4 regions of the Vibrio bathopelagicus genome follow, and region 4 is predicted to be linked to each of the others. Evidence: predicted binding sites of a transcription regulator. Region 4 holds the regulator's gene; each other region holds the start of a gene.
The links. Region 4 encodes PurR, which represses purine synthesis genes. Its sites were predicted from a motif close to TNANGNAAACGTTTNCNTNA; they were not measured.

Region 1 (3,205 bases), 1.4 Mb from region 4:
GATAGCCAACACAATGCCGAACACCATGAATACCTTTTTCATTCCCTGAAAGCCTTAAATTTCAATAGTCTTAAAACAGAGTGGAACAAAAAGGGGCAAGCAGCAACAAAAAAGCCCCTCAAAAGAGGGGCTTGCTACAAAAATATCACTTTAAATTGGGCGTTCGCTTTTGGCTAAACCCGAGCAGATGATTGGATTAGTCGAGTTGAGGGCCAGCCGCAACCAGTGACTTACCTTCAGCGTTGTCTGTGTACTTATCAAAGTTGTTGATGAAGCGCTCCGCTAGATCTTTCGCTTTGCTTTCCCATTGTAGTGGATCAGTGTACGTATCACGTGGGTCAAGAATCGCAGGATCAACGTCGTGTAACGCTAGCGGTACTTCAAGGTTAAACATAGGGATAACCTTAGTGTCAGCCTTGTCGATAGAGCCATCTAGGATAGCGTCGATGATGCCACGAGTATCTTGGATTGAGATACGCTTGCCAGTGCCATTCCAACCTGTATTTACTAGGTAAGCTTCAGCACCAGCTGCTTCCATACGCTTCACTAGCACTTCAGCGTACTGAGTTGGGTGAAGTGTAAGGAACGCCGCACCAAATGCCGCAGAGAACGTTGGTGTTGGTTCAGTAATACCGCGCTCTGTACCTGCTAGCTTAGCTGTGAAGCCAGATAGGAAGTGGTACTTAGTTTGCTCCGGAGTCAGCTTAGATACTGGTGGTAACACACCAAATGCATCCGCAGTCAGGAAGATAACTTTTTGAGCGTGACCGGCTTTCGATACTGGCTTAACGATGTTGTCGATGTGGTGAATTGGGTAAGAAACACGAGTGTTCTCTGTTTTTGAACCGTCATCAAAATCGATAGAACCATCGCCACGAACCGTTACGTTTTCTAGCAATGCATCACGACGGATTGCATTGTAGATTTCTGGTTCCGCTTCTTTAGATAGACGAATCGTCTTCGCGTAACAACCACCTTCAAAGTTGAAGATGCCATCGTCGTCCCAACCGTGCTCATCATCACCGATTAGTTCACGCTTAGGATCCGTTGATAGGGTTGTTTTACCTGTACCTGATAGACCGAAGAATATCGCTACATCGCCTTCTTCACCGACGTTAGCACTACAGTGCATTGAAGCAATACCTTGCAGAGGAAGTAGGTAGTTCATCATTGCGAACATGCCTTTCTTCATCTCACCGCCGTACCAAGTACCACCGATGATTTGAACTCGCTCTGTTAGGTTGAAAGCAACGAAGTTTTCAGAGTTTAGACCCTGCTTTTCCCAGTTAGGGTTAGTTGTTTTAGCACCGTTCATTACCACGAAATCAGGTTCGAACGTTGCTAGCTCTTCGTCAGTTGGACGAATGAACATGTTCTTAACGAAGTGCGCTTGCCACGCTACTTCAGTGATAATACGTACACTTAAGCGCGTATCAGGGTTAGCACCACAGTAACCGTCGATGACAAACAAGCGCTTGCCAGATAGCTGAGTTGTCACAAGCTCTTTAAGCTCATCCCATACTTCAGTTGTAATCGGTTTGTTGTCATTTTTGCCTTGATCTGACCACCACATGGTATCGCGTGTAGTGTCATCTTTAACAATGTACTTATCTTTTGGTGAGCGGCCAGTAAAGATACCAGTGTCAACCGCAACAGAGCCTAGTTCCGTTACTACGCCTTTTTCGTAGCCTTCCAAACCTGGCAGTGTCTCTTCAACGAATAACTGCTCGTAGCTAGGATTACGAAGAACTTCAGTAACGCCAGTCAGTCCGTGCTTAGTTAGATCAATTTGTGCAGCCTTAGTATGTTCCATAACGGTCATAGGTGCTCCTTGTAGGATATTTTGTAGGGATTTTGTATTAATTTTTTATTGTTATCTGCTCACCATGCTAGCAACGAGACTCTGGGGAAACAGGGATACAGCTCAAAAAGTATCCATATTAATCTTGGGGTTTTAAGCGTCTCGTCACATATTGGCCTAACTAGTCTATCCTGTACGCAAACCTTTGCGCTAGGGGCGAGAACATTATTAATTGATTAAAATTAAGCGGTGATTTTATTACGAGATGTTACGGAGTTTGCGCTGTTTTGATCACAAAAAAGGCCAGCTGAGCGCTGACCTTTGTGGGGTAAATTACGTGTTTTTGGTACGCTGTAAATTAATGAACCGTATTGTCGCCTTTATCTGCTGCTTCTGCGTACAGAGCGTCAACGTCGTTCTTATCAAACGAGTAGTTTGTGCCACAGTAATCACAGTGAAGAGCCACACTTCCTTCACTGCTGATGATGTCGTAGATCTCTTCTTGAGCAACGGTAATGATAGCTGCACCGCTGCGTTGACGAGAACAACCACAGAAGAACTCAACTGGTTGAGGTGTAAATACTTGAACCTTCTCTTGGTTGTATAGACGGTACAACAAGTCATTTGCTTCTAGAGAGAACAACTCTTCATTTTTTACGGTGTCAGTTAATTGCTCTAGGTGTTCGAAGTCATCTGGAGTACCGGTACCGTCAGGCATAACCTGCAGTAACATACCAGCAGCGTGTGCTTTGCCTTCATGCTCACCCGTGCGCAGCCACAGACGAGTCTTTAGCTGTTCAGAGTTTGCGAAATAACCTTCAAGTACTTCAGCCAAAGTGTCACCTTCAAGACCAACGATACCTTGGTAACGCTCACCTTTTTTAGGGTCGATAGTGATCACTAGGTGGCCTTTACCCATCAGATCGTGCAGGCCAGCGTCGTCAGCAATGTCGCCGTCAAAGCGAGCAACACCACGAATCTTCTGATCGTTATCGCCATTAATAACAGCTAGAGATACTGGACCATCACCTTGCAGTTGCATCGTGATAGAACCTTCAAACTTTAGAGTCGCCGTTAGTAGCGTCGTTGAAACCAGTAGCTCACCCAACAGTTTTTGTACTGGCGCTGGGTATTCCTTGCTAGAAATAATCTGTTGGTACGCTTCGTCCATCTGTACCAATTCACCACGTACTGATAGGTCTTCAAATAGGTAGCGATTTAAAACATTACTTGTAGACATTGGGTCTGCCATTTGGCTATTCCTTCTAGCTTATTGAGTCTTGAACTTGATGATGTCACGACGTTGCTTTTTGTCTGGGCGACGTTCTGGTGCTGGGCTATGAGCATTAAGCTTGCGCTGTTGTGCAAACTCTTCTCTTTTTGCCAAGCTTTCGGTGGTTTCTT
Region 2 (3,205 bases), 280 kb from region 4:
TACTTACATGCTTCAGCCTGCGGTTGTGGCACTTGCTTACCCTTTGTATGAGCAGTTACCTCAAATTCGAGCTAACTGGCGCATCATTACCTTTGCTTGTACATTGGGCAGCGTGATGTCGATGACCACGACAGCATTGATTGCTGTCGCCTTTAAAGCAGATCTAAGCCTAATTGCTAGCCTACTAGGTAAATCGGTCACCACACCGATTGCAATGGAAGTATCGAGCCATTTAGGCGGTGAAGCAGCGATTGCAGCGATTCTGGTTTTAATCGTTGGTCTGTTCGGAGCCATCTTTGCTTACCCTATCTATAACCTGATTGGAATTAAGAGCCCAATCGCCAGAGGTTTAACCATGGGCACGGTATCTCACGCTCTAGGTACCGCTACGTGTGCTGAAAAGAACCAAGAAGATGCGGCTTTCAGTTCATTGGCGTTGGTTCTTTGTGGGGTTATCACCTCAATCATTGCACCTAGCGTATTTTCAGTGGTGATTTGGCTCTACTCTTAACGAATCGACTCTGAAATTATTTTTATAAGATCATGTAAGCCCAAACATCACCCTGTTATTTCAGCGTCTGTTTGGGCTTTTTCGTCGCCATTATTCAGAGATAACGGTACCAACTACCCGTTGATTTGCGATATCAACGATGATTTTTGTCCTTGCAATCGATTTCATCTGTGACTTCACTCTAATTATGCAAACCAATGTAACAACAACAGTGTAATGGTGATCATTATCACAGAAAAATCCTGGGCATTGCATAAAATTAAAGCCTAAGGTCAATTAAGGATTCAACATGAACAGTCGTATTACCCTGGCGCTGGAAAGTGCTCCAATATCAATGAAAGCGCTTTTGAGTGACATCGTATTAGCAGACAACTTTGACGCCACTATCTCTAAAGAGCAGTTGCAAAGCTTGCAGGATGCAAGCGGTCTTTCTGATAAAGAAGTTCGCCTAGCTTTACTGCCAATCGCTGCGGCATACTCTTATGCGCCTCTTTCTGAATTCTATGTTGGTGCCATCGTACGTGGCCTATCTGGTCGCTTGTATTTCGGTGCAAACTTGGAGATCGCTGGTGCTCAGCTAGGTCAAACAGTTCATGCTGAACAATCAGCCATCAGCCACGCTTGGATGAAGGGTGAAGAAGGCCTTTCTGACATCACTATCAACTTCAGCCCTTGTGGTCACTGTCGCCAATTCATGAACGAATTGACGACGGCAAAAGAGCTTAAAGTTCAGCTTCCACAGCGCGATGAAATGTCACTACAAGAATACCTGCCAGATTCTTTCGGCCCTGCTGATTTAGGTGTGACAACTGGCTTGATGACAAAGCTGAACCACCAATACACAACAGATGAAACGAGCCCTGTTGTTGTAGACGCTTTAGCTGCATTGAACCGCAGCCACGCTCCTTACACTAAGAACCTAAGTGGTGTTTCACTACAACTGACAACTGGCGAAATCTTTACGGGTGCTTACGCTGAAAACGCAGCGTTCAACCCTAGCCTACCACCTCTACAAGTGGCTCTAATTCAGCTGAAATTGGCTGGCTTCGATTTTGAACAAATTGAAAACGCAGCTTTGGTTGAAATGGCCGATGGTAGCATCAGTCACCTAGCGGATACGCAATCTACATTAGAAGCGATTAATCCCGACATTCCAGTGACTTACTTAGCAATCTAAATACATCTAGTTAACAAAAATTTAAATAAGCAGCTCTATTTAACGGGGCTGCTTTTTTTATGCTTGTAATTAACGCAACAACTTGCGCAAACGTTTGCTTTTATCATTCAAATAAGTATGATCACCCCGTTTTCAATCAATCGTTCAAAAGATCGGAAGGAATTTCTATGTTTGGTACCGCTACTCGTGAAAATGCTACTCGTGTACTTCTATTAGGTTCAGGTGAACTTGGCAAAGAAGTGGCTATCGAGTGCCAACGTTTAGGTTTAGAAGTTATTGCTTGTGACCGTTATGCAGACGCACCAGCTATGCAAGTCGCACATCGCAGTCACGTATTGGATATGTTGGACGCTGACGCTTTAGAAGCCGTTATTGAACTAGAAAAACCAGATTATGTGGTACCGGAAATCGAAGCGATTGCCACCAGCAAGTTGGTAGAGCTAGAAGCAAAAGGGTTGAATGTCGTTCCAACTGCAAATGCAACCAAGCTGACGATGAACCGCGAAGGTATTCGTCGCCTAGCCGCAGAAGAGTTGAAACTGAGCACGTCTCCTTACCGCTTTGCAGACACCTTTGAAGATTTCGCAGCCGCTGTTGAGTTCGTGGGTATGCCTTGTGTTGTGAAACCAGTAATGAGTTCTTCAGGCAAAGGCCAAAGCGTTATCAAAACAGAAGAAGATATCCAAAAATCTTGGGACTACGCACAAGAAGGCGGCCGCACTGGCGCGGGCCGTGTGATCGTTGAAGGCTTCATCGATTTTGATTACGAAATCACACTGCTTACCGTTCGCGCAGTCGACGGTGTACATTTCTGTGCACCAATCGGCCACCGCCAAGAAGACGGTGATTACCGCGAATCATGGCAGCCACAAATCATGTCAGACAACGCTTTAAAAGCGGCTCAATACACGGCAGAGCAAGTGGTTAACGCACTAGGTGGTCACGGTATCTTCGGTGTTGAACTATTCGTTAAAGGCGATCACGTGATCTTCAATGAAGTATCCCCTCGCCCACACGATACTGGTTTGGTTACTTTGATGTCTCAAGATTCGTCTGAATTCGCACTGCACGTTCGTGCCTTTACAGGTATGCCAATTAAGTCGATTACTCAATACGGGCCATGTGCGTCTGCGGTTATCTTAGGCCAAGGCACATCGACAAACATCCGTTTTGAAGGCCTTACAGAAGCGCTAGACGCACCACAAACACAAGTTCGTCTGTTTGGTAAGCCTGACATTGATGGCCGTCGTCGTCTTGGTGTGGCGTTAACTCGCCGTAATAGCACAGAGACAGCAATCGAAGATGCCATCGAAAGCGCTTCGAAAGTAAAAGTGATTTACTAACTAGCTATTCAAATCTGAACAATAAAAAGACGGGCTATCGAGCCCGTCTTTTTATTGGTGTTACTGTTGGCTTAACTAAGCAAACTGAACTTAAGCGTCTGACTCAATCAAATACACTTCTTCACTGAATCGAGACAAACCTTTCTTAGCAATCTTCGGATGTTCATCGTCTGC
Region 3 (3,205 bases), on a different replicon from region 4:
TAGCTCAATCTCTTGCCGTCAAACAGGCGAAATTACGCCTGAGATGATTGCTCAAATAGACAAGAGTAAATCAGGTGAAGTGGTATTTAAGAAATCAAAAAGTATCTTTTTCAAAACAATGAAAGTTCGCCGCATCTACGACGCAGAGAATCAATCATTGCTCTACTTGTCTTACACCACTAAAGAAACAGAAGGTAGCTTCAAACACAGCCTTTCCACTGTTCCTCTATGGGGTACAAAGGCTTACGTTGATCCTGCTACGTTAACCCCTACGGAATAACGAGCTTAAATCACCTGTACAGACATTGTGCAGGTGATTCAAAATGTAATAAAAATGAAAGAAACAGAAACAAAATGTGATATCATGCGGCAAAATTTTTTCACTGTATTTTTCATATGAAGTTTCCTGGACAGCGTAAATCTAAGCACTATTTTCCAACTCACGCCCGTGATCCGTTGGTCAACCAAATTCAACAAACGCCTAAGTTGCATCGCGCGACTATTGTCGGCGTAGGTCAAACTATTGTTGATATCGAAGCCCGTGTTGACAACGCGTTCCTTGAAAAATACGAACTGAGTAAAGGTCACTCGCTTGTACTGGAAGAAAGTAAAGCAGATGCCCTGTACGAAGAGCTAGTTGAACGTGGTTTGATCACGCATCAATACCCTGGCGATACCATTGGTAACACGCTGCACAACTACTCTGTTCTTGCAGACAGCAAATCGGTTCTGCTTGGCGTTATGTCTAAGAAAATCGAAGTGGGTTCGTTTGGTTACCGCTACCTTTGTCGTACCTCTTCTCGCATGAACTTAAACCACCTACAAACTGTTGATGGTCCAATTGGTCGCTGTTACACGCTAATTACCGAAGATGGCGAACGTACGTTTGCGATCAACGAAGGACACATGAATCAACTGCTTCCTGAAAGTATTCCTGAGCAGATTTTCGAAAAAGCGTCTGCATTAGTTGTATCTTCATACCTAATGCGTGGCAAGCCTGAAGATCCAATGCCAAAAGCCGTACAAAAAGCGATTGAATATGCGAAAGCACACAATGTGCCTGTTGTACTGACTCTTGGTACTAAATACGTGATCGAAGGTAATGCTGAATGGTGGCAAGAATACCTGAAAGAGAACGTAACCATCGTCGCGATGAACGAAGACGAAGGTGAAGCATTAACCGGTGAGAAAGATCCATTACTTGCTGCAAATAAAGCGCTTGAGTGGGTTGACCTCGTTTTATGTACCGCTGGCCCTATTGGCCTGTACATGGCAGGTTACACGGACGAACTAGCGAAACGTGAAACGACACTGCCGTTGTTACCGGGTAACATCCCTGAGTTCAACAAGTTTGAATTTAGCCGCGCTATGCGTAAGCAAGATTGTGTCGACCCAGTAAAAGTGTACTCTCACATTGGTCCTTACCTAGGTGGTCCACTTGAGATTAAGAACACCAATGGCGCAGGCGACGGTGCACTTTCTGCACTGCTACATGATATGGCAGCGAACAGCTACCACCACGTGAATGTGCCAAACTCAGAGAAACACGAGCACGCTTGTCTAACGTACTCGTCACTGTCTCAAATTTGTAAGTATGCCAACCGTGTAAGCTACGAGGTATTGACTCAACACTCACCTCGCCTTTCTCGTGCACTACCGGAACGCGAAGATAGCTTAGAAGAAACATACTGGGATCGTTAATCGACCATTTTAGGTTGTCGACTGATTGAGGTTAACGCCTAGTTAGATTACCCATTTCTCGAAGGGCTGCTATATGCAGCCCTTTTTGTATTCGGTATTTATGCAAACACAATTAAAGGTAATCAAATCGAATATTTTGCTTGTTTAAGATTTGATCTCGCGCAATGACTCTTTAGATCTGTTATCTTCCAGCACATAATTCGTGTGGTTTGCCTTTACTTGGTAAATTTATACAGTATTATCGCCACGCAAACGTTTACGTACCACCTTTCGGTTCTGATATAAGGATCAAATATGCTATCTGATATTGATATTTGTCGCTCTACTCCCCTTAAAAACATCAGTGAGGTTGCTGAACAAGCAGGCCTGAATCAAGATGAACATCAACCGCTAGGACTCCATAAGTCTAAGGTTTCTTTAAGCTCCCTTGAACGCCTGTCTAGGCAACAAGATGGCAAATTGATCGTTGTAACTGCTATTACGCCTACGCCACTCGGTGAAGGTAAAACAGTCACCACAATTGGACTTGCACAAGGTCTCGCTAAAATTAACCAGTCTGCGATGGCGTGTATTCGTCAGCCTTCTATGGGGCCAGTATTTGGTGTCAAAGGTGGTGCTGCTGGCGGTGGTTATTCTCAAGTTACACCAATGGAGCAGTTAAACCTCCACCTAACTGGCGACATTCATGCGGTGACAGCGGCTCATAACCTCGCCTCTGCCGCTATTGACGCTCGTTTGTATCACGAGCTGCGTGAAGGGCTTGAAGCCTTTGAAGCGCGCTCTGGCTTAAAAGCACTAGATATAGACCCAAACAGAATCGTTTGGCGACGCGTGCTTGACCATAATGATCGTGCACTGCGCATGATCACTGTAGGTAAGAACGAGGCAGACAAAACAATCAACGGTTTTGAACGCGAAGATGGCTTTGATATCTCGGCCGCTTCAGAGCTCATGGCCATTCTTGCGCTGGCTGACGACCTTCAGGACCTGCGCAAACGTATTGGTCGTGTGGTACTCGCTTATAACCACCAAGGCATTCCATTAACCGCAGATGACTTCAACGTTGCAGGCGCAATGACTGTAACAATGAAGGATTCAATTGAACCAACATTAATGCAAACACTTGAAGGTGTTCCCACGTTGATTCACGCAGGGCCTTTCGCAAACATTGCACATGGTAACTCTTCAATTATTGCGGATAAGATTGCTCTTAAACTGAGTGATTTTGTTGTGACAGAAGGCGGTTTCGGCTCAGACATGGGTTTTGAGAAAGCGTGCAACATAAAGGTTAAAGCATCGAACAAAAAACCCGATTGCGCGGTGATCGTCGCAACACTACGTGGCCTAAAAGCCAACTCAGGCTTATACGACTTGAGAGCGGGTACAGCATTACCAGAGTCAATATTCAATGATGACCAAGACGCACTCATTGCGGGCTTTGAGAATCTAAAATGGCACATCAACAACGTTAAGCAATACCAAGTGCCTGCCGTTGTCGCCATCA
Region 4 (3,205 bases):
AAAGCAGCTCAATGCTGACAGAGGATGCATGCGATTCCTTGATGGCGTTAAATGCGTTTACAGAGCCAGATTCATATAAACATTCTACGGAATCGATCCCCGCCTTTTTCAACATACGCTCGGTAGCCAATCGAAGGTTAGGGAGGTCCTTTAGTCGAGTTGGCTTAGCAGAAGACTGCTCCGCTTTCTCATCTTTAGCAAAACCCAGAGACGTCGTAGCAAGCTGCAAGATCTTTTCTTGGTCTTGCCACAAGCCTTCCGGCAATGCGAAATACTTAGTGACGACAGGGAAACCACGTTTTTTGTAGACGTATGGTTGAAACCCTTGTTGCTCGAATTGCTTTGTTGTGTCTTTGTCCGCTCTTATGTGCAGCTGGTCATTTACAACCAGAGCAAACATAGTGTCATCAGCAAAAAGCCCGAATCCACCAAACATTGAGCGTGATTTTATTTTTCCTAGGGGCTCAAATAATTTCATTGAGTCCTTTAGTATCGGTTTATCCATGTTATTTATCTCGGTGTATTTGAACTACGCCACCAAATAAGCAGGTCCGAGAGATTAGCAAAATGTTGCAATTAAATTGTCAACAAGCCGTAAATTACTAAATTGTTAGTAACTACTGCATTTTGCCATCGGTAACCCCGCTACCATACCAACGAGTGGTTTAGGCCGGAAGCTTTGCGTCTCACTCTTTCGAGTGGTTTGCCCTGTGCGTGACTGACTGAATAGAATAAAGTTTTTGTTGAATGAGGCTCACACCTGATATTTCAAAATGTGATATTGCTTCAATTAATGATCTTGGTGTTATGCAACTAGGTTTATTTTAGTTGCTTATAAAAAAAGCGCACCCAAAGGTGCGCTTAATGAAATTAAACTCGATTTATCAATCAATTTAACGTTTTAACTGTGCTTCGCTCAACAATTTCAGGGTGCATTTCGAAGACACGTTTTTCATGATCTTTATCTTTAATGCGTTCCAACAAAATTTCGAATGCATTTTTACCAACACGACGCTTAGGTTGGTGAACCGTCGTCAATGGTGGAGAGAAGTATTCTGCAAGTTCAATGTTGTCGTAACCGATAACCGAAATATCTTCAGGAATGCGAATGCCTTGCTGTTGTAGACGACTCATTAGGCCAAGCGCCATTGTGTCGTTAAAACAGAATACAGCAGTAGGACGATCTTCCATCTGAGCAATTTTATCAGCTGCAAGTACAGCGGTATCACACTCAAAGTTACCTTCAATGATGAGCTTTTCGTCGGTTGCGACCTTCGCTTCATTGAGTGCGCGTTTGTAACCCGCGATGCGTTCTACACATGCTGCTTTGTCTAAGTGGCCACTTAAACAAGCAATCTTTGTGTGACCACGTTCTAGCAGGTACTTGGTTGCTAGATAGCCGCCTTCTTCAGAGTTATCGATGATCTTATCAGCCTGAGAGGTTTCAGGACCCCAATCCATGACAACTTTTGGGATATCAGCATGGCGATCTAACATGCCACGAAGTTCTTCTGTTAAGTCAGAACACATAACCAAGATGCCATCTACACGCTTTTCTGCAAGCATTCGAATGTAGTCACGTTGCTTCTCATAGATACCACCCGTGTTACACAGAATCAAAGTGTAACCTTGACGGTAGCAGTAGCTTTCAACACCATCGATCACTTCAGAGAAGAAGAGGTTTGTTGATTGAGTCACAAGCATGCCGATAGTACGTGTTGAATTGCATTTCAAGCTACGAGCAACAGCACTTGGCGCGTAGTTTAATTCGTCTACGGCTTTGTTTACTTTCTCTTGAGTCGCTTCTGCAACAAAACGCGTTTTGTTGATTACGTGAGAAACGGTGGTAGTTGATACGCCTGCTAAGCGAGCGACATCTTTTATAGTGGCCATGGTTTTATCCTATTAGAAGCTACTTTCCCAAAGTACGGAATAAAGTAGCCGTTAAGCTACCTAACTAAGAGCTTAAATTTGTAGGGCTCTTTGGGGTATTAAAGTGCTAAAAAACAAAAAACCGCTATTGAGCGGCTTGTCTTAACACCGAAATGCTCTGAACTTAAATAAGCATAGCATTTCGTGAATGTTTCATATTTTATCGTTTGCGGTCACAATTTTAGACTGACTAGAAATTACTCGCAATAAAATTCACCCAGATTTCTGGGTGAATTGTCACATTCTATTGAATTTGTTTACTTAATCATCAGCGAATCTTATTCACCCGCTAAATACTGAGTGTCCAGATTGCAGAAGGCAACGAGAAGAGATGCAACCGATGCATAGAAACCGAATGAATCGATTTCACGACATTTAACGTTGAACTTTGGTACCCAAGTAAGAAGTTGTTGTTCAATAAATTGCTGTTGAACAGCGAACGATTTCTCTAATTCTTCTTCAAGTTCAGTTTCGTTTGAACGGATGATGAGATTACCCAAGAAATCGAGTTCGATAGCAATGTGGTCTGCTGGCTCTTTTAGATCTTTGTTAACCACCAAGTTGTGCTTAGCCATGATGTCTTCCATGTCTTTAGCTGGCTTGTCGTTTAACAGGCCCGTTTCGCCGATGTACATTGAAGCGTAAGGTAGAGCACCATGTTTATCTGTCTTTAAGAATAGATCGCAGAAGTCAGCAGACAGTTCTAGTTGGGCATCATCACGTGTTTGTAGACGGTTCAATGCGTCTACCAGTTTATCAATCGCAGGCTTAAGTGTTTCGTTTTCGCCTAAACCAGTCAGAAAAGAACGAATCTCAACAGAGTGGTAGTGATCGAGTTCTTCTTGTGTGAGCTCTTTAGCGAACAAGCTTGATAGCCACCAGTATATTTCAGCTCTTTGTTCGTTGAATGCTTTCGTATCTTTCATTTCATAGATCCTGATTTAGTCTTGTGATGTTTATATACCCAAGCATCGATAAGTCATTTGGGCATAAGCACACCAAGGCTCAATAACAAGGTTATTTGCTGAACGCAAAGTGACTCGTTAGTCGTAATGCCTATATTGAATTGCCATGGACGATAAATAGCAAGGTTTTAGATTGTCTTGTATCAAAAAAGGTTCATGTTTCTCGCTTTTATCTGCTGTACCACTAGAATTGTTACTAGTTATGAATAGAATGGTTACTGAAACTATTAAATAAGAAAAGTGGTGTAGATGAGCTATCACGTATTAGTCGTAGAAGATGATGTGGTAACCCGCAGTAAGCTGGTTGG

Region 1: the regulator PurR is predicted to act here: its motif matches at 1,995-2,014, upstream of pckA (phosphoenolpyruvate carboxykinase (ATP)).
Region 2: the regulator PurR is predicted to act here: its motif matches at 1,771-1,790, upstream of purT (formate-dependent phosphoribosylglycinamide formyltransferase).
Region 3: the regulator PurR is predicted to act here: its motif matches at 1,946-1,965, upstream of IHV80_RS20805 (formate--tetrahydrofolate ligase).

Annotation. Positions count from the first base shown of each region.
Region 1 covers NZ_CP062500.1:138,884-142,088, forward strand. Annotated here, with positions in the region: gene IHV80_RS00625 (AsmA family protein) at 1-42, opposite strand, end outside; gene pckA (phosphoenolpyruvate carboxykinase (ATP)) at 197-1,822, opposite strand; gene hslO (Hsp33 family molecular chaperone HslO) at 2,160-3,053, opposite strand; gene hslR (ribosome-associated heat shock protein Hsp15) at 3,072-3,205, opposite strand, start outside.
Region 2 covers NZ_CP062500.1:2,129,190-2,132,394, forward strand. Annotated here, with positions in the region: gene IHV80_RS09375 (LrgB family protein) at 1-511, shown strand, start outside; gene cdd (cytidine deaminase) at 801-1,688, shown strand; gene purT (formate-dependent phosphoribosylglycinamide formyltransferase) at 1,856-3,031, shown strand; gene IHV80_RS09390 (thiopurine S-methyltransferase) at 3,122-3,205, opposite strand, start outside.
Region 3 covers NZ_CP062501.1:1,015,873-1,019,077, reverse strand. Annotated here, with positions in the region: gene IHV80_RS20815 (CreA family protein) at 1-280, shown strand, start outside; gene IHV80_RS20810 (inosine/guanosine kinase) at 397-1,701, shown strand; gene IHV80_RS20805 (formate--tetrahydrofolate ligase) at 1,996-3,205, shown strand, end outside.
Region 4 covers NZ_CP062500.1:2,410,071-2,413,275, reverse strand. Annotated here, with positions in the region: gene IHV80_RS10610 (TfoX/Sxy family DNA transformation protein) at 1-505, opposite strand, end outside; cyclic di-GMP riboswitch class I at 633-718, opposite strand; gene purR (HTH-type transcriptional repressor PurR) at 889-1,893, opposite strand; gene torD (molecular chaperone TorD) at 2,211-2,858, opposite strand; gene torR (two-component system response regulator TorR) at 3,147-3,205, shown strand, end outside.